DNA from 2 places in the Nocardia sp. NPDC051321 genome. Region 2 is predicted to be linked to the other one. Evidence: riboswitches for the same ligand, from Rfam matches in the RefSeq annotation. Region 2 holds a riboswitch; the other holds the start of a gene.
What was found. A riboswitch is a leader RNA that binds a small molecule or an ion and turns the genes downstream of it on or off. The one in region 2 is predicted to bind cobalamin.
Positions count from the first base shown of each region.

Region 1: it holds a riboswitch for cobalamin, as region 2 does, so the genes downstream of both, ACIA8C_RS15855 (CbtB-domain containing protein) here and metE (5-methyltetrahydropteroyltriglutamate--homocysteine S-methyltransferase) in region 2, are expected to answer to the same signal.

Region 1 is NZ_JBITEM010000006.1:199,351-210,899, forward strand. Features, by position in the region: gene ACIA8C_RS15830 (hypothetical protein) at 1-345, opposite strand, end outside; gene ACIA8C_RS15835 (carbonic anhydrase) at 468-1,091, opposite strand; gene ACIA8C_RS15840 (A/G-specific adenine glycosylase) at 1,182-2,078, shown strand; gene ACIA8C_RS15845 (alpha/beta fold hydrolase) at 2,105-2,872, opposite strand; gene mhuD (mycobilin-forming heme oxygenase MhuD) at 2,967-3,281, shown strand; cobalamin riboswitch at 3,360-3,515, shown strand; gene ACIA8C_RS15855 (CbtB-domain containing protein) at 3,543-3,737, shown strand; gene ACIA8C_RS15860 (CbtA family protein) at 3,728-4,552, shown strand; gene ACIA8C_RS15865 (hypothetical protein) at 4,588-5,112, shown strand; gene ACIA8C_RS15870 (OsmC family peroxiredoxin) at 5,260-5,700, opposite strand; gene ACIA8C_RS15875 (DMT family transporter) at 5,871-6,191, opposite strand; gene ACIA8C_RS15880 (FMN-dependent NADH-azoreductase) at 6,193-6,840, opposite strand; gene ACIA8C_RS15885 (TetR/AcrR family transcriptional regulator) at 6,966-7,559, shown strand; gene ACIA8C_RS15890 (ABC transporter permease) at 7,610-8,461, opposite strand; gene ACIA8C_RS15895 (ABC transporter ATP-binding protein) at 8,458-9,360, opposite strand; gene ACIA8C_RS15900 (sensor histidine kinase) at 9,695-11,104, shown strand; gene ACIA8C_RS15905 (response regulator) at 11,113-11,549, shown strand, end outside.
Region 2 is NZ_JBITEM010000012.1:47,694-59,242, forward strand. Features, by position in the region: gene recG (ATP-dependent DNA helicase RecG) at 1-1,893, shown strand, start outside; gene ACIA8C_RS28005 (LLM class flavin-dependent oxidoreductase) at 1,985-2,923, shown strand; gene ACIA8C_RS28010 (short-chain fatty acyl-CoA regulator family protein) at 2,928-4,352, opposite strand; gene ACIA8C_RS28015 (DUF1737 domain-containing protein) at 4,522-4,695, opposite strand; gene ACIA8C_RS28020 (nuclear transport factor 2 family protein) at 4,832-5,209, shown strand; gene metE (5-methyltetrahydropteroyltriglutamate--homocysteine S-methyltransferase) at 5,602-7,869, opposite strand; cobalamin riboswitch at 8,022-8,229, opposite strand; gene ACIA8C_RS28030 (glycosyltransferase) at 8,487-9,359, shown strand; gene ACIA8C_RS28035 (pyruvate carboxylase) at 9,475-11,549, shown strand, end outside.

The DNA of each region.
Region 1 (11,549 bases), on a different contig from region 2:
GGTCGGCTGGTCCACGCTGATCTTGATCGCCAGCGACTGATCGGGGCACTGCCCCGGCCCCTGGGCGGGCTCGTTCGAGGCGGGCGAGGCGCCGCTCGACGTCGCGGGTGCGCCGGATTCGCTTGGGCCCGCTGCCTTTGTCGTGGTGACATCGGCGGGCTTGCTCGTCGTCGTGGACGACGAGCCGGCCGCGACGGGCTTCGTGTCACCGGGCGAGTCGCCGCCGCGGGACACCGTCAGCACGAGCCAGATGACCAGCGCCAGCGCGACGACCAGTGCGCCGATCGCCAATGCGCGACGACGCCAATAGATCTCCGGTGGCAGCGGTCCATTCGGTTCCAGCACGCCTCAACGGTAAAGGCACGACCGGGCGCGATGACTCATGCGCACGGCGTGTCGGTCCGGATTACGCGATCGTGGCGAGTAAATTCCGGCCCGCACGCTGGGCAAACGGCGACTACCCCGGCTCAGGCGAGCTCGCCGATGTTGCCGACGACACGCTGCAACTTCACCTGTCCGTCGGCGAGTTTGTATGTGACACAGGCGATCGCGCATTCGCCGGTCGCGACGCGCTGCGAGATGATCATCGACCGCTGCATGAGCAGCCTGCTGGTCTCGACCACGTGCCTGGCCTCCATCTCGTCGACGGTGGACAGCCCCTCCCTGCGGCCGATCAGAATGGAAGGCGTGACCCGCTCGACCACACTGCGGATGAATCCGCCTGGTACTTCGCCGCCGTCCAGCGCATCGATGGTGGCCTTCACCGCGCCGCAGCTGTCGTGCCCGAGTACCACGATCAGCGGGACGTCGAGGACCTGTACCCCGTACTCGATCGAACCGAGCACCGAGCTGTCTACGACGTGGCCCGCGGTGCGTACCACGAACATATCGCCGAGGCCCTGGTCGAAGATCAACTCGGCGGCGACCCTGGAGTCACCGCAGCCGAAGAGGATCGCGGACGGATGCTGGCCGCTGACAAGCTTCGCTCGATCGGCCGCGCCCTGGCTAGGATGCTCCAGCGCACCGGAGACGAAACGGTCGTTGCCTTCGCGCAAAGACTTCCAGGCGCTGATCGGATTTGAATCAGGCATACCGACCATTGTGCACAACACTTGTGTTACCAGCGAGTTCGGTTGGTTACAGGTCGGCAAATACCGACCGGCAGCAGTAGGACAGGAACCGTGAGGAAAGCAGCGAACAGCATCGATGCGGATGTGTTGCTCGATTGGTACGAGGAGACCGCGCGCGACCTACCGTGGCGTCGCGCCGAGGTCACCGCGTGGCAGATCCTGATGAGCGAGATCATGCTGCAGCAGACCCCGGTGGTCCGGGTCGAGCCGATCTGGCGGGAATGGGTGGCGCGCTGGCCGGTGCCCTCGGCGATGGCGGCGTCCTCGCAGGCCGAGGTGCTGCGCGCGTGGGGCAAGCTCGGTTATCCGCGCCGGGCGCTGCGGCTGCACGAATGCGCGCGGGTGCTGGCCGCTGAGCACGGCGACGAGGTGCCCGCCGAGGTGGACGTGCTGCTCGGCCTGCCCGGCATCGGGGCGTACACGGCGCGTGCGGTGGCCTGCTTCGCCTACGGGCAGCGGGTTCCGGTGGTGGACACCAATGTTCGTCGGGTGGTCGCCAGGGCCGTGCACGGTCGCGCCGAGGCGGGGAATCCGTCCTCGCGGGATCTGCCGGAGACGGAAGCGCTGCTGCCGCAACAGATCGACCGTGCGGCCGTGTTCTCGGCCGCGCTGATGGAACTGGGTGCGACGGTGTGCACGGCGCGCACACCGGACTGTTCGCGTTGCCCCCTGCCGACTTGCGCGTGGGTCGCCGCGGGCCGCCCTGTCTCCGAAATCGTCCGTCGCACACAGAAATACGAAGGCACCGACCGCCAAGCGCGCGGCAGGCTGCTCGATGTCCTTCGCGGTGCGACGGGCCCGGTGGCGCGCGTAAGCCTGGACCTGGCGTGGCCGCGCGACCCCGGTCAGCGCGCCCGTGCGCTGGACTCGCTGCTGGTCGACGGACTGATCGAGCAGACCACAGACGGCCTCTTCGCGCTCGCCGGGGAGGGCGGTAACGCCCCCTGACCCCACCGCCGCACGCCTTTCGGAAATCAAGAAGTGCGCGGGAGGTCAGGAGGGGTGAGGACGCGGCGGAGGAAGCGTTCGACAGCGGTGCGGTATTGCTCGGGCTGGTCGTCGTGCACGAGATGGGCTGCGCCGGAAACGAGTACGTAGTCGGCATCGGGATGCGTCTCGGCCATCTGGCGCATCTGGCCGGGCGGGGTGATGGTGTGCTCGCCCTCGAGCAGCAGCGCGGGCACCCGGATGGCGTGCCACTGCGGCCAGAAGTCGCGGCTCCCCCACTCCTCGGAGATATCGCGGAACGTCGCCACCGACCCGTGCAGCCGATATCCGTCCGGGCCGTGCTCGAACGAATTGAGGAAGTACCGCCCGGCGACCGGCCCGAAGAATTTCAGCACCGCGTCCGCGTTCGGAAACGGTTGCGGCCACGCCTCGATCATCGCCGCCCAGTTCGCCGCCGTCCGGCCGGTGAAATCCGGGGCGATGTCCTCGACCACCAGCGCGCGCACCCGCTCGGGATAGGTCGCGGCGAACACCCAGCCGTGCAGCGCGCCCATCGAATGCCCGATCACCACCATGGATTCGGTGATGCCGGCGGTCGCGGCGGCCAGATCGGCGACGAATGCCTCGGTGGTCAGCTCGTCCGGCGCCGGCCTGCCGTGCCCGGCCGCGTCGAAGGTGTAGACGTGGCCGTAGTCGCGCAGCCAGTCCAGCTGCTCGTGCCAGGTCCTGGCACTGCCCATCAATCCGTGCAGCAGCAGGATCGGTACACCCGCTCCGCCTTCGTCGTGCAACACCCCGCTGATTCTGCCGGGCTCGCTCGCGCGGTGGGCGGTACCCCCGATATGGCCCATACCGGGGCGGGCGCCGGATGGTCGTATTGTCGAGCCCATGGCTGTTGTGAAGATCAACGCGATCGAGGTTCCCGAGGGCGCGGGCCCCGAGTTGGAGAAGCGGTTCGCCCACCGTGCGCACGCGGTCGAGGGCTCGCCCGGTTTCCTCGGCTTCCAGTTGCTCCGGCCGGTTGCCGGTGACAAGCGGTACTTCGTTGTCACCCAGTGGGATTCGGAAGAGTCGTTCACGGCGTGGCGGGACGGGCCCGCGCGCGAGGCGCACGCGGGCGAGCGGCAGAAGCCGGTCTCCACGGGTGCGTCGCTGCTGGAGTTCGAGGTCGTCCTCGACGTGTCCGCGAAGCAGGCCGACTGACGTTTCGAGCAGTGCCGGGCAGGCTGACCTGTCCGGCGACTCGCCCGGCACCGGGGTGCCAGCTCGCTGGTCGTATTGACGGCCGGTGCCTGCAGGTGTCACAGTTCGAATGACAAAACGCGAGGGTGATGCGGGAATCCGGTGAAATTCCGGAGCGGTCGCGCCACTGTGTTCCATGCACCGAGCTCCTGGGTGCCGGATAGCCAGACACCGGCATCTTCGCACCCATTCGACGGGACGCGCATCCCTAGGAGGACTCACATGGCAATCGCGCATTCGCCGAGCCGGGCAACCGATTCACTGGCCGCTGCGCTCGTCGCAGTCGGTGTCGTTCTACTCGCACTGCTCACGCTGTACCTGGTCGGCTTCGATCAGGGCGTCATCTCGCGCAGCGGGATGTACCTGCATGAGCTGATGCACGACGGACGCCACCTGCTGGGTCTTCCGTGCCACTGACCCAAGCCAACCCGCCGACTCTCGTCCCGCTGATCGGCTCGCTCAAGACCCTGTTGCTGCGCGGCCTGCTGGCCGGTCTCATCGCGGGTCTGCTGGCCGCCTCGGTCGGCTTCTTCATCGGCGAGCCGAAGGTCGATGCCGCCATCGCCATCGAGGAAGCCGGTTCGGCGGCGGATCATCCGCACGGCGCGCAACCGGCGACGACCGGCGGCCATTCGCACGGTGACGAAGAAGAACCGCTGGTCAGCCGTACCGGGCAGAAGGCGGGCCAGTTCCTCGCGCTCGGCCTGGCCGGTCTCGCGCTCGGTGCCATCTTCGCCTCCGTCGCCCACTTCGCCCGCCGCTACAGCACGCTGTCCGGGCCGAAGCTCACGCTCGGACTCGGGCTCGGTGGCTGGGCCGCGATCGTGGCCGTGCCGTTCTTCAAGTACCCGGCGAACCCACCGGCGGTCGGCGATCCGGAGACGATCAACCAGCGCACCCTGCTCTGGTTGGCCGCCGTGCTGCTCGGTCTGGCGGCCGTCGGCGCGAGCGTGTACGTCTACAAGTTGCTGCGCGGCCGGCTGAGCACCTTGCGGCTGATCGGCGGGCTCGCCGCGTTCGTCCTCGTCGCCGCGGCGGGCTACATCCTGCTGCCGGGCATCAACGAGGTGAAGGCGGACTTCCCGGCCGTGCTGCTGTGGCAGTTCCGGGCGGCCTCGCTGGCCGAGACCGCGACGCTGTGGGCCTGCCTGGCCCTCGGCTTCGCCGCGCTCAGCGAATTCGCCACGCGCAGTGATACTCCGGTACGAGAGTCGATCGCTACCGCGGGCTGATCCGCGTCCGGAAGACGAAGGGCAGTGTCGGTGTCATGACCGGCACCGCCCTTTCTCTTTGGCCCGCACCGCTGCGTTCGGGCGCGCCAGCGCAACCACCACGCCCCGTCCTCGTCGCGTTCGTCGGCCTGGTCGCCGCCCTGCTCGCCGGGGTGGCCGAGGCGATCGTGCAGACCGCGCTACTGCTGGAGCGCGACGAGGTCGACCTGGCAGGCTTGGCGACCGGGCTCGGCGTGCGGCTCGGGATCTATCTCGTCGTGCTCATCGTCGCGATCCGAATGACGCACGGCGCCCGCTGGGCCCGCATCCTGCTGACCTTCGGCATCGGCGTGATCGGCCTGCTCTCCCTGATCATCGAACCGCTCGCGGCGCTGCTGTCCGCGGACAAGTTCGGCGATCTCTTCGCCGACCTCACCGTCGAATCCGCGATGATCGGCCTGTTCCGCGCGATCCACATCGTCGCGGTCCTGGTGGCCATCCCCGCGATGTACCGCCCCGGCGCCCGCCGCTACTTCTCCCTCCCCCGCCTCTCCGTGTCTTTAGGCCAGACTCACGCATAGGGCGAGTGACGTTGGCGACCGGCGGTCGTCGGGGCGGAGAGTCAGCCCATCCCTGACGAGTTACCCATGTCCTCACGAAATCAGTTGCCATGTAGCACAACTGCCCGGCTCGCGCACAGTGCGCGAGCCGGGCAGTTGTGGGTGTTCCTAGGCGAGTGCCGCGTCGAGGAGGATGTGGTCGACGCCGGCCAGGGCCTTGCTGACCGGGCAGCCCGCCTTGGCGGCCTCGGCCGCGGCGGCGAAGCCGTCGGCGTCGATGCCGGAGACCTTGCCGCGCACGGTCAGCTTGATGCCGCTGATCCGGAAGCCGCCGACCGGGTCCGGGCCCAGCGTGACGTCGGCGCTGACATCCAGGCTCTCCGGGGTGCCGCCCGCATTGCCGATCTGGGCCGAGAGCGCCATCGCGTAGCAGGACGAGTGCGCCGCCGCGATGAGCTCCTCCGGGCTGGTGGTGCCGTCGGCGTCCTCGGCCGAACGCTTCGGGAACGACACGTCGTACTTGCCGACGCCGGAACTGGCCAGCTCGACCTGTCCCGAGCCCTCCTGCAGAGTGCCGGTCCAGGCAGTACGCGCGGTACGTGTAGGCATCACAGTCCTTTCTGTTCCGCCTCTCCGAGTATTCAGGCCAGAGTTAGGTGCCACCGCGGGTGCGCTGGCGGCCGACGGTGAGGCGCGGGCCACGTTACCCGGTGCCAGGCGAGTTACCCATGTTCATCCGAAATCAGTTGTCGCATCGGACTATTGAATACAGAACGCTGTCACTCGGGATTGGTGACCCTGGCCAGAACGATGCCGCCGATGATCAACGACAGCGCGAACACCCGGCCCGCACTGAGCGGATCCTTGTTGAACACGATGCCGAGGCCGATGGCGCCGACCGCGCCGATCCCGGTGAAGATCGCGTACGCGGTACCGACGGGCAGCGTCTGCATGGCCCTGGACAGCAGATACACCGCGGCGACGCCCAGCACGAAGCAGATCACGGTTGGCAACGGGCGGGTGAAGTTCTCCGTCGGCTTGATGCTCTGCGACCAGACGATCTCGACCAGGCCCGCGAGGCCGAGGACCACCCAGTTCATCTCAGTACTCCTTCGCGAGATCGCGGGCGGCGTCGAGGGCGAGCGCGTACGACTCGTCGTGCTTGTCGCGCAGGTGCGCCAGTGCGGGATCCTGACGGGCGTTGGCCAGTTCGGCATTGATGAAAACCGTGTCCTCGACGGCGAAATGGCCCGCGAAGAAGTCGCGCAGGAAACGCTCCTGGTAGTCGAAGGCGGCCTTCGGCGCACCGGGCGAGTAGGCGCCGCCGCGGGCCGTGACGACGACGAAACGGCGATGGCCCAGTGACATTCGCGGGAACGTCACCTGATCCAGCCATGCTTTGAGTGACGCCGGGATCGAGTAGTTGTACATCGGGGTGCCGATCAGGATGACGTCCGCGGCCAGCAACTCGGCCAGCAGCGTTTCCACGATCGCCCATGCCACGGCCTGTTCGGGCGTGCGCACCAGTTCGCTGAGCCGACGCAGGTCGGTGTGCTGCTGCGCGAGCACCGCGTCGCACAGCTCGGTCCATGCCTGATCGATGAACGGGATCGGGTCGGCCGCCAGATCCCGGTAGTGGTAGCCGCCGTCGGGGTTCTCGGCGCGCCACGCGTCGGCGAAGACGGCGCTCAGCTCGCGACTGATCGAGCTGGTGCGTGCGCTGGCATCCAGGTGCAACAACTTGCTCATAACTAGACCTCACTCTGCGTTTCCGCGACTTCAATCGGACGATGTGTCCACTTAGTCGCGAGATCGACAGTATCGACAACTGGACACAATGTCCACTTATTCCAGAAATCGGGTACAGTCAGCGCATGACCAGGCACACGGATCTGCTCACCGGGCAAGCGGCCGCCCCGCCCGAGCGCGCGGACGCGGCGCGCAACCGGGCCAAGGTGCTCGCCGCCGCCGCCGAGCTGTTCGCCACCCGCGACCCACGCGCCGTGACAATGGACGACATCGCCAAAGCGGCAGGCGTCGGCCGCGGCACGCTGTATCGCCGCTACCCGGACACGAATTCGATCGCCGTCGCGCTGCTCGACGAGCACGAACGGGCGCTGCAGGAGCAGTTGATCGGTGGCGCACCGCCGCTGGGACCCGGCGCGCCACCGGCGCAACGGCTGGCCGCGTTTTTCGCCGCGATGGTCGAATTGCTGGACGCGCACGCGAATTTGGCGCTCGGAGCGGAGACCGGCGGTGCGCGATTCGCGACGGGGTCGTACGGATTCTGGTACGCCCATGTGCGAGCGCTGTTGGTAGCAGGAAAGGTTCGCGAGCCGGACGCACTCATCGATCCGCTACTCGCGCCTTTGGGGGCGGAGGTCTACCAGCAGCAACGCAGTCGAGGGCTGACCTCGGCACAGATTGCCGACGCGCTACGCAGGCTCGCGCACGCCGTGCTCGACTAAACCGCGAAGAGCCGTTGATGGTTATCCACCAACGGCTTTCGAGCGGTAACTCACACCAGATCGCGTCTACGCATCAGCCACATGTTCCCTGCCACGAAGAGCGCGAGGTAGATCCCGAGCATGATCAGCGATTCGGTGCGCGACAGGATGTCGAGCACACCGGGTGTCCCCGCGCCGACCGTCCGCATCGCCCCCGCCATGGAGCCCGCGGCAGTACCGGGCAGGTGATCGGTGATGATCGCGATCGGCGAGAAGATGGACGCCACTCCGCGCAACAGGTTCTCCACCACCAGCACCCACACCAGCCCGAGGCCCACCGCCAGCGCCGGGCCGCGAGCAATGGTGCCGATCAGCGCGCCGGCCAACGTCCACATGCCGAGAATCACGATGCCCGTGAGGATTCCGAGTGCGGACTGGTGCAGCGACGGCAGCGCGAGCGTCTGCGACTGAGTCGCGCCGATCAACGCCGCCACCCCGGTGTCGACGACGAAGGCGGCGAGCACCAGTCCGATCACCACGACCACCAGGCTCACCAGCACGCCGCCGACCGCGCTGATCCGCGACGGTCCCTGGGTGAACACGGTTTTCCAAGTGCCCCAGCCATATCCGCTGCCGGTGGTCAGCGCGCCGAGCACCAGCATCAGCGCGCCACCGAACATCGCCATGCCCTGGGTGAATACCTCCGGCACGGCGGCGGGCAGCATCTGTTGCAGCAGTGCCTCTTTCGGCAGGCCGTTCGACATCCGGCCCGACTCGCCCGAGGTGTAAGCGAGATAATTGAACAGGTAGGCGAAGGTGAGGTTGAGCAGAATCCAGGTACCGAGGAGGATCCAGAACGCGGGCCACTTCCGCAGCCGCAGCGCCTCCGCCTTCGTGCTCGCCAACAGGTCTTTCACGGTCATTTCGCCACTTCCAGCTGAGTCATTTCGAAAAACACTTCTTCCAGGGATTTTTCGTCGATCCGCAGCTCGAGCAGATCGGCACCCGCCGCGATGACCGCCCGGGCCACCGCGGGCGCGGTGTCGTTGCCCGCCTCGATCCGGATGCCGCTCGACGTCAGCATCGCGGCGCGCTCGCCGACCACCCCGCGCACGGCCGGGAACGCCACCTCCAATGGCTCGGCCCGCAGCAAAAGCGATGAGGCGCCGCGCAATTCGGCGACGGTCGACTCGACCAGCAGCTTGCCCCGCGAGATCACGCCGACCCGATCGCAGATCTCCTGCACCTCGCTGAGCATGTGACTCGACAGCAGCACGGTGTGCCCGTCGGCGGCGAGAGTGGTGATCAGCTCCCGCATTTCGGCCATGCCCCGCGGATCGAGGCCGTTCGTCGGCTCGTCCAGAATGAGCAGGTCGGGCCTGCCGAGCAGGGCCGCGCCGACGCCGAGCCGCTGCTTCATGCCCAGGGAGTAGGTGCGGAACTTGTCGTCGGCCCGGTCGGTCAGGCCGACCCGGTCCAACGCGTCCTCGACCTCGGCAGTGCCGATGCCGCGGTATTTCGCGAGCACCCGCAGGTTGTCCCGGCCGGAGAGATACGGGTAGAAACCCGGGCCCTCGATGAGCACACCGATCCGGCGGACCACCGCGGGATCGCCCGGCGCGTGCCCCGCCACCGTCGCGGTGCCGTCACTCGGACGGATGAGCCCGACCAGCATCCGCAGCGTTGTCGTCTTACCCGCACCGTTCGGACCGAGAAACCCGTAGATCTCACCGGCCGCGACGCTCATGCTCACGCCGTCGACGGCCGCCTGAGCCCCGTAGCGTTTGGTCAACCCTCGGGTGACCACGATCGAATCTGTCATGCACCGAGAATCCGCCCCGGGCCATGTCCACCACATCCGTCGCGCGGCGACCGTCGGTATACGTAGCGCGGACGATGACCGATACCTTGTGCAGTCGTTATCGTCGAAACAAGCGCGGCGCGAGAGCGGTCGCGACCACGTCCAAGACGCTAGTGTCTGTGAACACAACAACTGATTTCGCACGTACATGGGTAACTCGCCGGGCACGGGCTGACTTGCTCACCAGATAGCCGCCAGCCGCCGACGCCACTTGCTCGGCACCTGTGTCCGGCCTGAATACGCGGAGAGGCGGGACAGCATTAGGAGTCGAGGCTCGCTTGGCTGGGATTGGGGTGTGGCGCTTGTCGTGGCCGCGCTCCAGATCGTCGGCGGCACATTCGCGAATATGAGGATGGGCGACAATTCCCTCGACGTCCTCGGTTACCTGCTACTACTCGCCGGTCCGGTGGCGCTGATCTGGCGGCGGTCCCGGCCGCTGCCGGTGCTGCTCGTCGCGCTCGCGGCCTGCGGCGCCTACCTGGCGCTCGGCTACGGATACGGGCCGATCTTCTTCTCGTTGGTCATCGCGTTCCTGACCGCCGCGAGCACTGGATCACGCTGGTGGACTTACCCACTCGTGCCGGTCGGCTACCTGGTGCTGGTCTGGCCGGTGCCCGAGCTGTTCGGCCGAGGCGCCAACGGGTGGCAGATCTTCGCGCTGATGGCCTGGCTTTCCGTGCTGCTGTGCGTGGTGGAGGGCATCCGGCAGCGCAAGGCGGTGCTGGTGGCGCGCAGGCAGCGGGCGGAGGCCGCGCGCCGCGACGAGGAGGCGCAGCGGGAACGGCGGGCAAGCGAGGAGCGCCTCGCCATCGCCCGCGAGCTGCACGACGTACTGGCGCACAGCCTTTCGCTGATCAACGTGCAATCCTCGGTGGCACTCGAGCTGTTCGACAAGAAGCCAGAGCAGGCCGCCAGCGCGCTGGACGCGATCAAGACGGCCAGCAGGGACGCGCTCGCGGAGGTGCACACACTGCTGCACGCGATTCGCACCGGCGGCACCGTCGCCGACGAATCCGGTGCCGACGAGGACGAATTCACCGACGTCGAGCGCACCGCGCCGGGCCGACGCAGGCCGCGCGGCTGGAGCGGGCGCAATTCCGCTGGCCCCGAAGTGGTTCCGGCGGAAGACGCGCAATCCGATAGGGCCGCAGGCGAATCCGCCGAGGCCGAGGCGCGCCCAGCCGCACCGCGGACTCCCGCGCCGAGCATCGCAGAGCTGGACGTCCTGCTCCAGCGCGCCCGTGCGGCGGGTTTATCGGTGCATACCAAGATCATCGGTGAGCCGCAGCAGCTGCCGAGTGTGATCGACGTGGCTGCCGCGCGGATCATCCAGGAGTCGCTGACCAATGTGGTGCGGCACGCGCCGGGCGCGGAGGCCACGGTGACGGTGCGCTACGCGGCGCAGTCGGTCGATATCACCGTCGACAACGCCCGCGCGACCGCGCCCGCGTCCAGGTCGGGCACCGGCGGCGGCAACGGGATCATCGGGATGCGGGAGCGCACCCACGCCCTCGGCGGCGCGCTCACCGCGGGCCCACGCCCGAGCGGCGGCTTCCGGGTCGCGGCGCGACTGCCGTTGCGCCCCATGGCACCCAGCGAACGCAAGCCGCCGAGCCGGTCCGACGACGCGCCCCGGCCCGACAACGTCCGCTCGATCAGGCCCGGCGACAAGGCGCAGCAGTCCAGCGCGCACGGGCCGCAGTAGGAGCAACGATGGCGATAAGGGTCCTGGTGGCCGACGACCAGGCGCTGGTACGCGGTGGTTTCGTCGCGCTGCTGGCGGCGCAGGACGGCATCGAGGTGGTCGGTGAGGCGGCCAACGGCGAACAGGCCGTGCGGATGACCCGCAGCCTGCTGCCGGACGTGGTGCTGATGGACATCAGGATGCCCATCCTGGACGGCCTCGCGGCCACCAGGATGATCGCCGAGGATGCCAAGCTGGCCGAGGTGCGGGTGGTCGTGCTGACCACCTTCGAGCTCGACGAGTACGTCTTCGAGGCGATGCGCGCGGGCGCGACCGGGTTTCTGGTCAAGCACACCGAACCGGCCGACCTGGTGCGCGCGGTCCGGGTGGTCGCGGCCGGTGACGCGCTGCTCTCTCCCGGCGTCACCCGACGGCTGATCGCCGAATTCTCCGCACACGCCAAAAC
Region 2 (11,549 bases):
AACCATCCGGGCTATCTGATCCTGCCGGAGAACGACGACGAGACGGTCGGCGCGGTGAAAACCGTGCGCGGCGGCGGTGCGCTGCGCGGGCTCGCGCAAAGCGCGAAAGGCGCTGAGGGCGTGGACACCTCGTTCATGGAGCGGGAGTTCATCCCGGTGTACCCGGCCACCGCGAAGGTGCAGAGCTGGGACGTGCTCGCCTGCGTGCGACAGGTGCTCGATCAGCTGGACCCGATCGACGATCCGCTGCCGGACGCGATCAGAAACGACCGTTCGCTGATGAAGATCTCCGACGCGCTGCGCCTGATCCACCTGCCGGAGCACAAGGCCGACATCGAGCAGGCGCAGCAGCGTTTGCGTTTCGACGAGGCGCTGGCGTTGCAGCTGGTGCTCGCCGAACGCCGCCACGAGGTGTCCGGCCGGGCCGCGCGTTCGTGCCCGCCGCGACCGGACGGCATCGCCGCCGAGTTCGAGAAGCGCCTGCCCTTCGAGCTGACCGCGGGCCAGCGGCAGGTGATCTCGGAGATCTCCGCGGACATGTCGCGCACCCATCCGATGCACCGCCTGCTGCAGGGCGAGGTCGGCTCCGGCAAGACCATCGTCGCGTTGCAGGCGATGCTGCAGATCGTCGACGCGGGGCAGCAGTGCGCGCTGCTCGCGCCGACGGAAGTTCTTGCCGCCCAGCACTATCGGTCGCTGCGCAAGATGCTTGGCGACCTCGGCAACGCCGGTGAGCTCGGCGCGGGCGACAAGTCGACCAAGGTGGTGCTGGTCACCGGTTCGATGTCGACCGCGACGAAGAAGGCCGCGCTGCTGGAGGCGATGACCGGCGAGGCGGGCATCGTGATCGGCACGCACGCGCTGATCCAGGACAACGTGGAGTTCTTCGACCTCGGCATGGTCGTCGTCGACGAACAGCACCGGTTCGGCGTCGAGCAGCGGGATGCGTTGCGCGCCAAGGCGAAAGCGGGCACCAGCCCGCACCTTCTGGTGATGACCGCCACGCCGATCCCGCGCACCATCGCCATGACCACCCTCGGTGACCTGGAGACCTCGACGCTCACCGAACTGCCGAGGGGGCGTTCGCCGATCACGTCCAAAGTCGTGCCGCGCAAGCAGCATCCGAACTGGGTCGATCGGGCTTGGGAGCGCATCGTGGAGGAGGTCAAGGCCGGTCGGCAGGCCTACGTGGTGTGCTCACGCATCGGTGACGACGAGGAGGCCGCGGGCAAGACCCGCAACGGCAAGTCGAAGGCGGCCGAGCCCGAAAAGGAAGGCCCGACAACGCAGGCCGCGCTCGACGTCTTCGAGATGCTGAGCGCGGGTCCGCTGTCCGAGCTGCGCGTCGGCCTCCTGCACGGCAGGCTGCCCGCGGACGAAAAAGATCAGGTGATGCGCGCGTTCAACGACGGCTCCGTCGATGTGCTCGTCTGTACCACCGTCGTCGAGGTCGGCGTGGACGTGCCGAACGCGACCGTCATGGTGATCGTGGACGCCGACCGCTTCGGCGTGAGCCAGCTGCATCAGCTGCGTGGCCGGATCGGTCGTGGCAAGCATCCCGGCTTGTGCCTGCTGGTCACCGATTCCGCGCCCAACGGTTCGGCGATGGCGCGGCTGGACGCGGTCGCCGCCACCACCGACGGCTTCGAACTCGCCGTACTCGACCTGCGCACCCGCCGCGAGGGCGACGTGCTCGGTGCGGCTCAGTCCGGCACCGCCCGCTCGCTGAAGCTGCTATCGCTGCTCGACGACCTCGAAGTCATCACCGCCGCACAGGAACTCGCCCGCGAGCTGGTCGAGGCCGATCCCGGCCTGAAGAAACACCCCGGCTTGGCAAGCATGATGCACGCCGCGGTCGACTCCGAGCGGCTGGAGTACCTGGCCAAGTCGTAACCGGCTGGCCGCCAATCGGGTCAGGAGATCGAACTTGTCGATTACCTGCCGGGTAATCGACACAGCTCACCGCACACGTGACGATCAACGGATGGTCGAGGTCGGAATACTGTTGCCGAGCAGAGAAACCGCGATGATCGGGCGGCACGATGCGTCGGGGGTGGTGCGTCTCGCGAAAATCGCCGAAGATGCCGGATTCGAATCGGTGTGGACCGGTGATTCGCCGCTGGCGCGCACCAGGGTCGATCCGCTGACGCTGCTGGCGGCTGTCGCGGCCGCGACCGGCCGTATTCGCGTGGGTACTGCGGCATGGACCGCGACGTTGCGCCATCCACTGCTCGGCGCGCACCAGGCGGCGACCGTCGATCAGCTTGGTCCTGGCAGGCTCATGCTCGGTCTCGGCGCCGGATTTCCGTTGCCGGAGAGCCGGGCCGAGTTCGCCGCGATCGGTGTCCCGTTCGACGAACGCGTCGGTCGCTTGGACGAGACGGTGCGAATCTGGCGCGCGGCCTGGGCCGGCGCATCTGACTTCACCGGAAAGTATTGGCAGATAGACGATCTGGCCCGCGCGCTGCCGACCTCGACGCCGGGTGGACCACCGCTCTGGCTAGCGGGCAGTGACACCCCGAAGGTGCTGGCCAGGGTCGCTCGCCACTACGACGGTTGGCTGCCGTACCTCCCGGACCCGGCCGCGTATGCCCGTGCCTGGGAAACGATTCAGCGGCAAGCGACCCGCGCGGTGACCCCCGCGATGTACGCGACGATCGTGCTCGACACCGACGCGGCGCGGGCGCGGGCCGAGCTGGAAGGCTATGTACGCCAGTACTACCGCCGATCGCTGGCGGAAATGTCCACCATCCAAGCCTATTTCGGCGGCACCGCCGAGGCATGCGCCGACTGGCTGACTCGATACCTGGACGCGGGCGCGACCCACTTCATCCTGCGTCTCGGATCTTTGGACGTACACCGGCAACTCGACCTGGTCGCCGAAAACCTGCTGCCCGCCTTACGCTCTCGCGTCGCAGCCTGACCGGCTACGGACGTCCGATGCGCGGATAAGGCAGGTCGGTGCTGGTGTTCTCGGTGACCGCGAGCGGGCTACCGATGTGCGGGAAGGCGCGTTGTGGGCACGTCGGCCGCTCGCAGACCTTGCAGCCCGCGCCGATCTGCACCGCCGTCGCCGGATCGTCGAGCTGCAGACCGGACGAATACACCAGTCGCTCCGCGTATTCGATGTCGCAGCCGAGCCCGATCGCGAAGTTCTTTGTCGCGGTGCCGAATCCGTGCGGCGCGGTCATCGCGGTGCGCGCGATCCACAGGTAGCGTCGCCCGTCCGGCATCTCCGCGAGCTGCGGCAGGATGCGGCCGGGATGCGCGAACGCCTCGTGCACCACCCACAGCGGGCAGCTGCCGCCGACCCGAGAGAAGTGGAACGCGGTGGCGGACTGGCGTTTCGAGATATTGCCCGCGCGGTCGGTGCGGACGAAGAAGAACGGCACCCCACGCTGCCCCTGGCGTTGCAGGGTGCTCAACCGGTGGCAGATGGTCTCGAAGCCGACCTCGAAGCGCAGGCCGAGCAGATCGATGTCGTAGTGCAATTCCTCGGCCGAACGCAGAAAACGCCCGTACGGCAGCACCAGCGCGCCCGCGAAGTAGTTGGCCAGCCCGATCCGCGCCAGCGTGCGGGATTCGCCGGTGAGCGAGGGTGTTTCGGCGAGCACCCCGTCCAGTTCGGTTCCGTACAGCAGGAACGCCAGGGTGGTCGCGATCTGAAAGGCGCGCTGCCCCGGCCGGAGTCGCCTGGCCAGGGTCAGCGTGCGGCTGTCGGGATCGTATTGCCGCTTCGGGATGGCCGGATCCGCGCCGTCGCCGCGGACCAGCACGGTTACCCCGGCGCGTTCCTCGATCACCCTGGCCAGTTGGCGATCCAGCGAGCCGATGGTCAGGCCGGACTGCTCGAACAGCTGCTCGGCGGCGATATCGAGCTGCGGGATGTGATTGTGATGGTCGTAGAAGAAGTCCCGGACGTCCTCGTAGGGCATGGGCATGCCCGGCGCGCCGGTCGGCGCGGACACCCGGGCGGAGAGCAGATCGAGCTGGTCGGTGGCGGCGCGCAGCCTGCGATGCATCGCGACGACGATCCTGGCGACCTCGGGCTGCCTGGTCGCCAGTTCCTCCACCTCGGTGAGCGGCGCGGTGTGCCCGCCCGCGGCGTCGATCAGCACCTCGTGCAGGTCGGACACGAGGCGCGCGTCCGAGTCGGCGGCGAAGAACTGGACGTCGAGGTCGAAGGTGGAGTTGAGTTTCAACAGCACCGGGATGGTGAGCGGCCGCTGATCACGTTCCAGCTGGTTGAGATAGCTGGGTGACAGATCAAGCGACTTGGCAAGCGCCGCCTGGGTGAGTCTGCGTTCCTCGCGCAACCGCCGTAAGCGAGCGCCCGCATACATCTTCCGCACGGAAAGATCGTAGTCCTGGGTCTTCGCAATCATCGCATTTCCGAGGTTCTTTCACCTGGAAATATGCTGCTGCAAGGTATTTTGCGCGTTGTCCCGGCTGCGTAGCATGCGAAGAGGCGTCACTGCCCAGCTCGGGCGGCGTGGCGAAGACGCGCATCCGCCGCGCTCGCTATTCGTCGTCCAGGATCACCGCCTGTGCCGCGATCACGGTGGAGCCGTTGAAGGTAACCGCGGGGGAGCCGTATAGGCGGTAGCCCTGCTCGAGCAGGCCGCTGATCCGTTCACAGAAAGAGGCGTCATCGGCGCCGGTGATCAAGCGGTAACGCAGAGGTTGGTCGTCCATGTTGCCAGCCTAGAGCGGGGTGCTGACAGTCACCGAGGGGCAAGGGCTTCCGAACCGAGCAATTGCTTGGTTCAATCGAGAGGGCGTTGCGCACAACGCGGTTCGCCCGCCCGGCAGCAGAAAGTGAGCCCCGCCCATGCCGACTCCCGACGAACTCATCCGCGATATGTGTCGAAGCTGGTCCGACCCCGACCCCGACCGAATCGCCGCCTTCTTCGCCGAAGACGCTGTGTACCACAATATTCCGATGGAACCCGTGGTCGGCCGCACCGCCATCCGCGACTTCCTCACCGGCTTCCTGGCCACCTTCGACGGCGTCGACTTCGACATCCATCACCAGATCACCTCCGGCAATGTGGTGATGAACGAACGCACCGACACCTTGCGCACCGCGGGCAAGGCCATTCCGCTCCCGGTCACCGGCGTCTTCGAGGTGGCCGACGGCGCCATCGTCGCCTGGCGCGACTACTTCGACATGGCTGCCATCAACCGCGCCTTCAACCTGGAAGGATGACCGACTCCAGCCCCGGGAAATCCGTGGCACCTGGCCGGAACCGAACCGCCACGTCACGCGTCGAAGGTGGATAGGGGCGATTCATGGAGTGGTTTCACTAGGTGCGAGGAGGGGTTGGCATGGATCGGTGCCCGGGGTGTCACACGGCGTGGCGACGAGGGATGAGTGCCAGATCGCGGCAGCAACCGGTCACGCGGGCCGCGGCGCCGTGCGAGCGGTACACGTCACGGCGGCGGCAAGCGCTACGACCGAAGCCTGAATCCGAGTAGGCGCGAACCACGCCACCACATGCGGATGGTGAGCATGCTGGCGGCGACGGTGAGTGCGATGGGGCGGTGCAGCCCCCTCCGAGAACGCGGAGGGGGCTGAACTTCAGCGAACCGTCGAGGCGATCAGCGTACGGCGGCCGCGGCGGCGACCATGTTGCGCAGTGACGCCTCCACCTCGACCTGGCCGCGGGTCTTCAGGCCGCAGTCGGGGTTGACCCAGAGGCGTTCGGCGGGAACGGCTTTCAGTGCCGCGCGCAAGGAGGTGGTGATCTCCTCGACGCTTGGCACCCGGGGGGAGTGGATGTCATAGACACCCGGCCCGACGCCGAGGTCGAAGCCCGCCGCGTTGAGGTCGTCGAGCACCTCCATCCGGGAGCGGGCCGCCTCGATCGAGGTCACGTCGGCGTCCAGCCCGGCGATCGCGTCGATCACCTCACCGAACTCCGAATAGCACAGGTGGGTGTGCACCTGGGTGGCGTCCTCGACGCCGGAGGTGGCGAGCCGGAACGACTGCACCGACCAGTCGAGGTAGGCCTGCTGGTCGGCCTTGCGCAGCGGCAGCAGCTCGCGCAGCGCGGGCTCGTCCACCTGGATGACGCGGATGCCCGCGGCCTGCAGGTCCACCGTTTCGTCCCGGATCGCCAGTGCGACTTGCCGTGCCGAGTCGCCGAGCGGCTGGTCATCACGCACGAACGACCACGCCAGGATGGTGACCGGCCCGGTGAGCATGCCCTTGACCGGCTTCGCGGTGAGTGACTGGGCGTAGCTGATCCAGTCGACGGTCATCGGCGTCGGCCGCCGCACATCGCCGAACAGGATCGGCGGCCGCACGCAGCGGGAGCCGTAGGACTGCACCCAGCCGAGCTCGGTGGCGGCGAAACCGTCGAGCTGCTCGGCGAAGTACTGCACCATGTCGTTGCGCTCCGGCTCGCCGTGCACCAGCACGTCGAGGCCGAGCTTCTCCTGCAGCGCAATGACATCGGCGACCTCGGCGCGCATCCGGCGGATGTATTCCGCCTCGTCGATCTCGCCCTTGTTGAACGCGGACCTGGCCAACCGGATCGCCGAGGTCTGCGGGTACGAGCCGATGGTGGTGGTCGGCAGCGGCGGCAGCTGGAGCTCCTGCTGCTGCAGCACGCGACGTTCCTCGGCGGGTGCGCGCCGGATCGCGTCGGGGCCGAGCTCGGCCAGCCTGGCCCGCACCTGCGGGTCGTGCAGCCGGGTGTCGGCCTGCCGAGCCGCCAATGCCGCACGGGTGTCGGCCAATTCGGTGCTGATCGCCTCGGTGCCGCCGGTCAGCGCGGTGGCCAGCAGGCGAACCTCGGCCACCTTCTCGGTGCCGAAGGCCAGCCACGACCGCAGCCGCTCGTCCAGCTTGGTCTCCGCGGCCAGCGTGTACGGCACGTGCAGCAGCGAGCAGGAGGTCGAAACCGCCACCGACGCAGCCGAACCGAGCAGCGTGCCCAGGGTGGCGAGCACGGCGTCGAGATCCGCGCGCCAGACATTGCGTCCGTCGACCACACCGGCCACCAGCAGCTTGCTCGCCAGCGCCGGAATGCCCGCGACGTCGGAAACGCTGGTGCCGGAGGTGAAGTCGAGCGCGACGCCCTCGATGTCGGTGCTCGCCAGCGCGTTCAGCGCGGCATCGGCGTGGCCGAAGTACGTCGCCACCAGGATGGCCGGCCGCTCGGCCGAGGCGGTCAGCTCGGTGTAAGTGCCTCGCACCAGCTCGATTTCGGCCTCGGTGAGGTCGGTGACCAGCGCGGGCTCATCGATCTGCACCCAGCTGATGCCTGCCTCGGCCAGCAGCCGGAGCAGTTCGCGGTACAGCGGGACGATGTCGGCGAGCCGGTCGAGTGCCGCGCCGCCGGTGGCCTTGGCCAGTTTCAGGAAGGTGATCGGGCCGACCACCACCGGACGAGCGGGCGCGCCGAGCGCGAGCGCCTCGCGCACCTCGTCGAGCAACTTCTCCGGGTTCAGCGAGAACGCGGTGTGCTGGTCGATTTCCGGCACCAGGTAGTGGTAGTTGGTGTCGAACCACTTGGTCATCTCGAGTGGTTCGATCGTGTCGTTACCGCGTGCGGCGGCGAAGTAGCGGTCGAGCGGATCGGCGATCCCGGCCACCCGCGGCGGCAGCGCGCCGAGCAGTAGAGCCGTATCGAGTACCTGGTCGTAGTACGAGAAGGTGCCCACCGGGATCGAATCCAGGCCTGCCGCCTGTAGTTCGGCGAGTTGAGCGTGCCGCAGGTCGCGCGCGACGGTGTGCAGCTGATCGGCGTCGATCTTGCCTGCCCAGTAGGCCTCGGTGGCCCGCTTGAGCTCACGCCGAGGTCCGACCCTAGGTAGCCCGAGAACCGTTGCGGTGAACGGTGTCTGATTTACAACAGTCACGTTGTCTCTCCAGTGCTGGTGTCATGGGCCGTCGCCATACGGGCCACGCGGCTACCGGAGATACGTCAGGAGATTCCGACAACAGAGCCCCGACACATCAAGTACTGGTAGAACCGCGCGCCCAGGTCCACGAGGCGGTGGCCGTCGGATACGGCGTATCCGACACGGCTGGCAGGTCTTCGGACTCACAGGCACCGGCCTTGTCGGCCGACCTACTGGCCGTCGCTTCCCGGGCGTTGTGCGTCCAGTGCGTGTGACGGCGGTCGTTCCTGCTTACCGCTGCGGGACAGTCCCGGATTCCCACCGGGTTCCCTCTCGCCCGTCCGCCCTTTCGAGGCGGCCGAACTCGGCTCCGCAACACGACGACGGGGCTCCATCTCGTACGCGCGCGGTGAACCAGCTGCACCTACCAGCATAGGGCGCGCGGCGAGAGCGCGGTGCGACCGGGCGCGGGAGCGGTGGCACTCGGTCAGTCGGCACACACCGTTTGGTCATCTGTCCAAGTCTGTGAGGAAGCCCACCGAAGTCGGGTGTAGCCCGCTTTTCGCATTTATGTCTAAAGTTGTCACCCTCGGGGGAGGGCTCCGGCGTGGGGATCGATAGCAGGAGTGCTTGTGGTGACTGAACGGTCGGTATCGATCGTCATTCCAGCCTATATCGGGACGGCCGACGGCCGTGATCTGCTCGATATACAACTAGACGCCTTGACGCGTCAAGATTATTCGGGGGAATTCGACGTAGTCATCGCCGACAACGGCTCGCCGATCGACGTGCGCGTGCATATCAAAAGTCATCCGCTTCGCGGACGACTGAAGCTTCGGTATGTTGACGCCTCAGGCGGATCCGGTGCCGCGTTTGCCCGAAATGTCGGAGCCGGCAGTGCGGTGGGTGAGGTGTTGCTGTTCTGTGATCACGACGACCGCGCGTACCCGAATTGGATCAGCCGCATGGTCGAGTTCCTCGAAGAGGGCTATGACCTGACTTGTTCTGCGATCGAGGGTGATTCGCTCAACGCGGACCACCCGCGCCGGGTCGCCAACATCCCGGCGCCTGGCCAATTTCAGCCACCTGGCGTTTATGCGCCTGTGATCATCGGTACGAGCATGGCATGCCGCGCGGAGGTCTATCGTAAGCTCGGCGGCCAGGATGTCAGCTATGCCGCCAACGAGGATCTCGAATTCGGCTGGCGCGCGCATCGAGAGGGATACCGACTCGGTTATCTGGCAGAGGCGCTGGTCGCCTATCGGTACCGTCAGGGTTTCCGTCCCGGCTATCGGCAGGGACGTAGCAGGGGCCTCGGTTTGGCGCGGCTGAATGCCGAATTCCCCAAGAACGGTTTACCCGAGCTGCACCTTCCTGAAGTTTTGTTACGGATGATTCGGCTGCCTTTTACCCGTGGATTAGTGGCCGAGGAACGCGGACTGATGATCGGCCTCGCCGTCGGTCAGTTCCGCGGCGGCTTCCGTTATCGCACGATGCACTGGATCTGACGATGTGACGTCCCGGTGAACGAGTCTTCGCAAGGCCGTGGCACCGGCTTGTGAAGAAGCTTGCGAAGGCCCCTTCCGTGTCTGTGCGGCGGTTGGGTCCGGGTACCTTAGGCCCATGTTCACCAAAGTTCTGGTTGCCAACCGCGGCGAGATCGCCATCAGGGCCTTCCGCGCGGCCTACGAACTCGGCGCGGGGACGGTAGCCGTCTTCCCGTACGAGGACCGCAATTCGGTCCATCGGATGAAGGCGGCCGAGTCCTACCAGATCGGCGAACAGGGTCACCCGGTCCGGGCGTATCTATCGGTCGACGCGATCGTCGACGCGGCCAAGTCGGCGGGCGCCGACGCCGTCTACCCCGGCTACGGCTTCCTGTCCGAGAACCCCGACCTAGCTGCGGCCTGCGCCAGCGCGGGCATCACCTTCATCGGCCCGTCGGCCGAGGTGCTCGAGCTCGCGGGTAACAAGGCACGCGCCATCGCCGCGGCCAAGGCCGCGGGGCTTCCGGTACTGCGCTCCAGCGCGCCGTCCGCGGACGTGGACGAGCTGCTCGCCGCGTCGCACGAGCTGGACTACCCGATCTTCGTCAAGGCGGTGGCCGGCGGCGGCGGGCGCGGCATGCGCAGGGTCGCCGACGCCGAGCATCTGCGCGAGTCCATCGAGGCCGCGTCGCGCGAGGCCGAGTCGGCGTTCGGCGATCCGACCGTGTTCCTCGAGCAGGCCGTGGTGAACCCGCGCCACATCGAGGTACAGATCCTGGCCGATCAGCACGGCAACGTGATGCACCTGTTCGAGCGGGACTGCTCGGTGCAGCGCAGGCACCAGAAGGTGATCGAGCTCGCGCCCGCGCCGAACCTGGATCCCGAACTGCGCGACCGCATTTGCGCCGACGCGGTGGCCTTCGCCAAGGAGATCGGCTACAGCTGCGCCGGCACCGTCGAGTTCCTGCTCGACGAGCGCGGCAAGCACGTCTTCATCGAGATGAACCCGCGCATCCAGGTCGAGCACACGGTGACCGAGGAGATCACCGACGTGGACCTGGTGCAGTCGCAGATGCGGATCGCGGCGGGGGAGACCCTCGAACAGCTCGGGCTCAGTCAGGAAACGGTCAGCATTCGCGGTGCCGCGATGCAGTGCCGGATCACCACCGAGGACCCGAACAACGGCTTCCGCCCCGACACCGGGCGCATCACCGCCTACCGCACGCCGGGCGGCGCGGGCATCCGGCTCGACGGCGGCGCCAACCTCGGCGCGGAGATCGGCGCCTACTTCGACTCGATGCTGGTGAAGCTCACCTGCCGTGGTCGCGACTTCGGCGCCGCCGTGTCGCGAGCCCAGCGTGCGCTCGCCGAGTTCCGAATTCGCGGTGTTACCACCAACATTCCGTTCCTGCTCGCGGTGCTCGACGACCCGGACTTCAAGGCGGGGCGAGTCACCACGTCCTTCATCGATGAGCGTCCGGAGCTGCTCAACCAGCGTGGGTCGGCGGACCGCGGTACCAAGATCCTCACGTATCTGGCCGACATCACGGTGAACAAGCCGCACGGCGAGCGGCCGACGACGGTATACCCGCACGACAAGCTGCCCGCCATCGATCTGTCGGTGCCGCCGCCGGATGGCTCCCGGCAACGTCTATTGAAGCTGGGCCCTGAGGGTTTCGCGCAGGCGTTGCGTGCGCAGAAGGCCGTTGGCGTCACCGACACCACCTTCCGTGACGCGCACCAGTCCCTGCTGGCCACTCGTGTGCGCACCAAAGGGCTGCTCGGTGTCGCCGGGCACGTGGCCCGGCTGACCCCCGAACTGCTGTCGATCGAGGCGTGGGGTGGCGCGACTTACGATGTGGCGCTGCGGTTTCTGTACGAGGACCCGTGGGAGCGGTTGGCGGCCTTGCGCGAAGCCGTGCCGAACATCTGTTTGCAGATGCTGCTGCGCGGCCGTAACACCGTGGGCTACACGCCGTATCCGGAGCAGGTGACGCGGGCGTTCGTGTCCGAGGCCACCGCGACCGGTATCGACATCTTCCGCATCTTCGACGCGCTCAACAACGTCGATCAGATGCGCCCGGCGATCGACGCGGTGCGGGAAACCGGTACCGCCATCGCCGAAGTCGCGATGAGCTACACCGGGGACCTGTCCAACCCCGACGAAACCCTCTACACCCTGGACTATTACCTCAAACTCGCTGAGCAGAT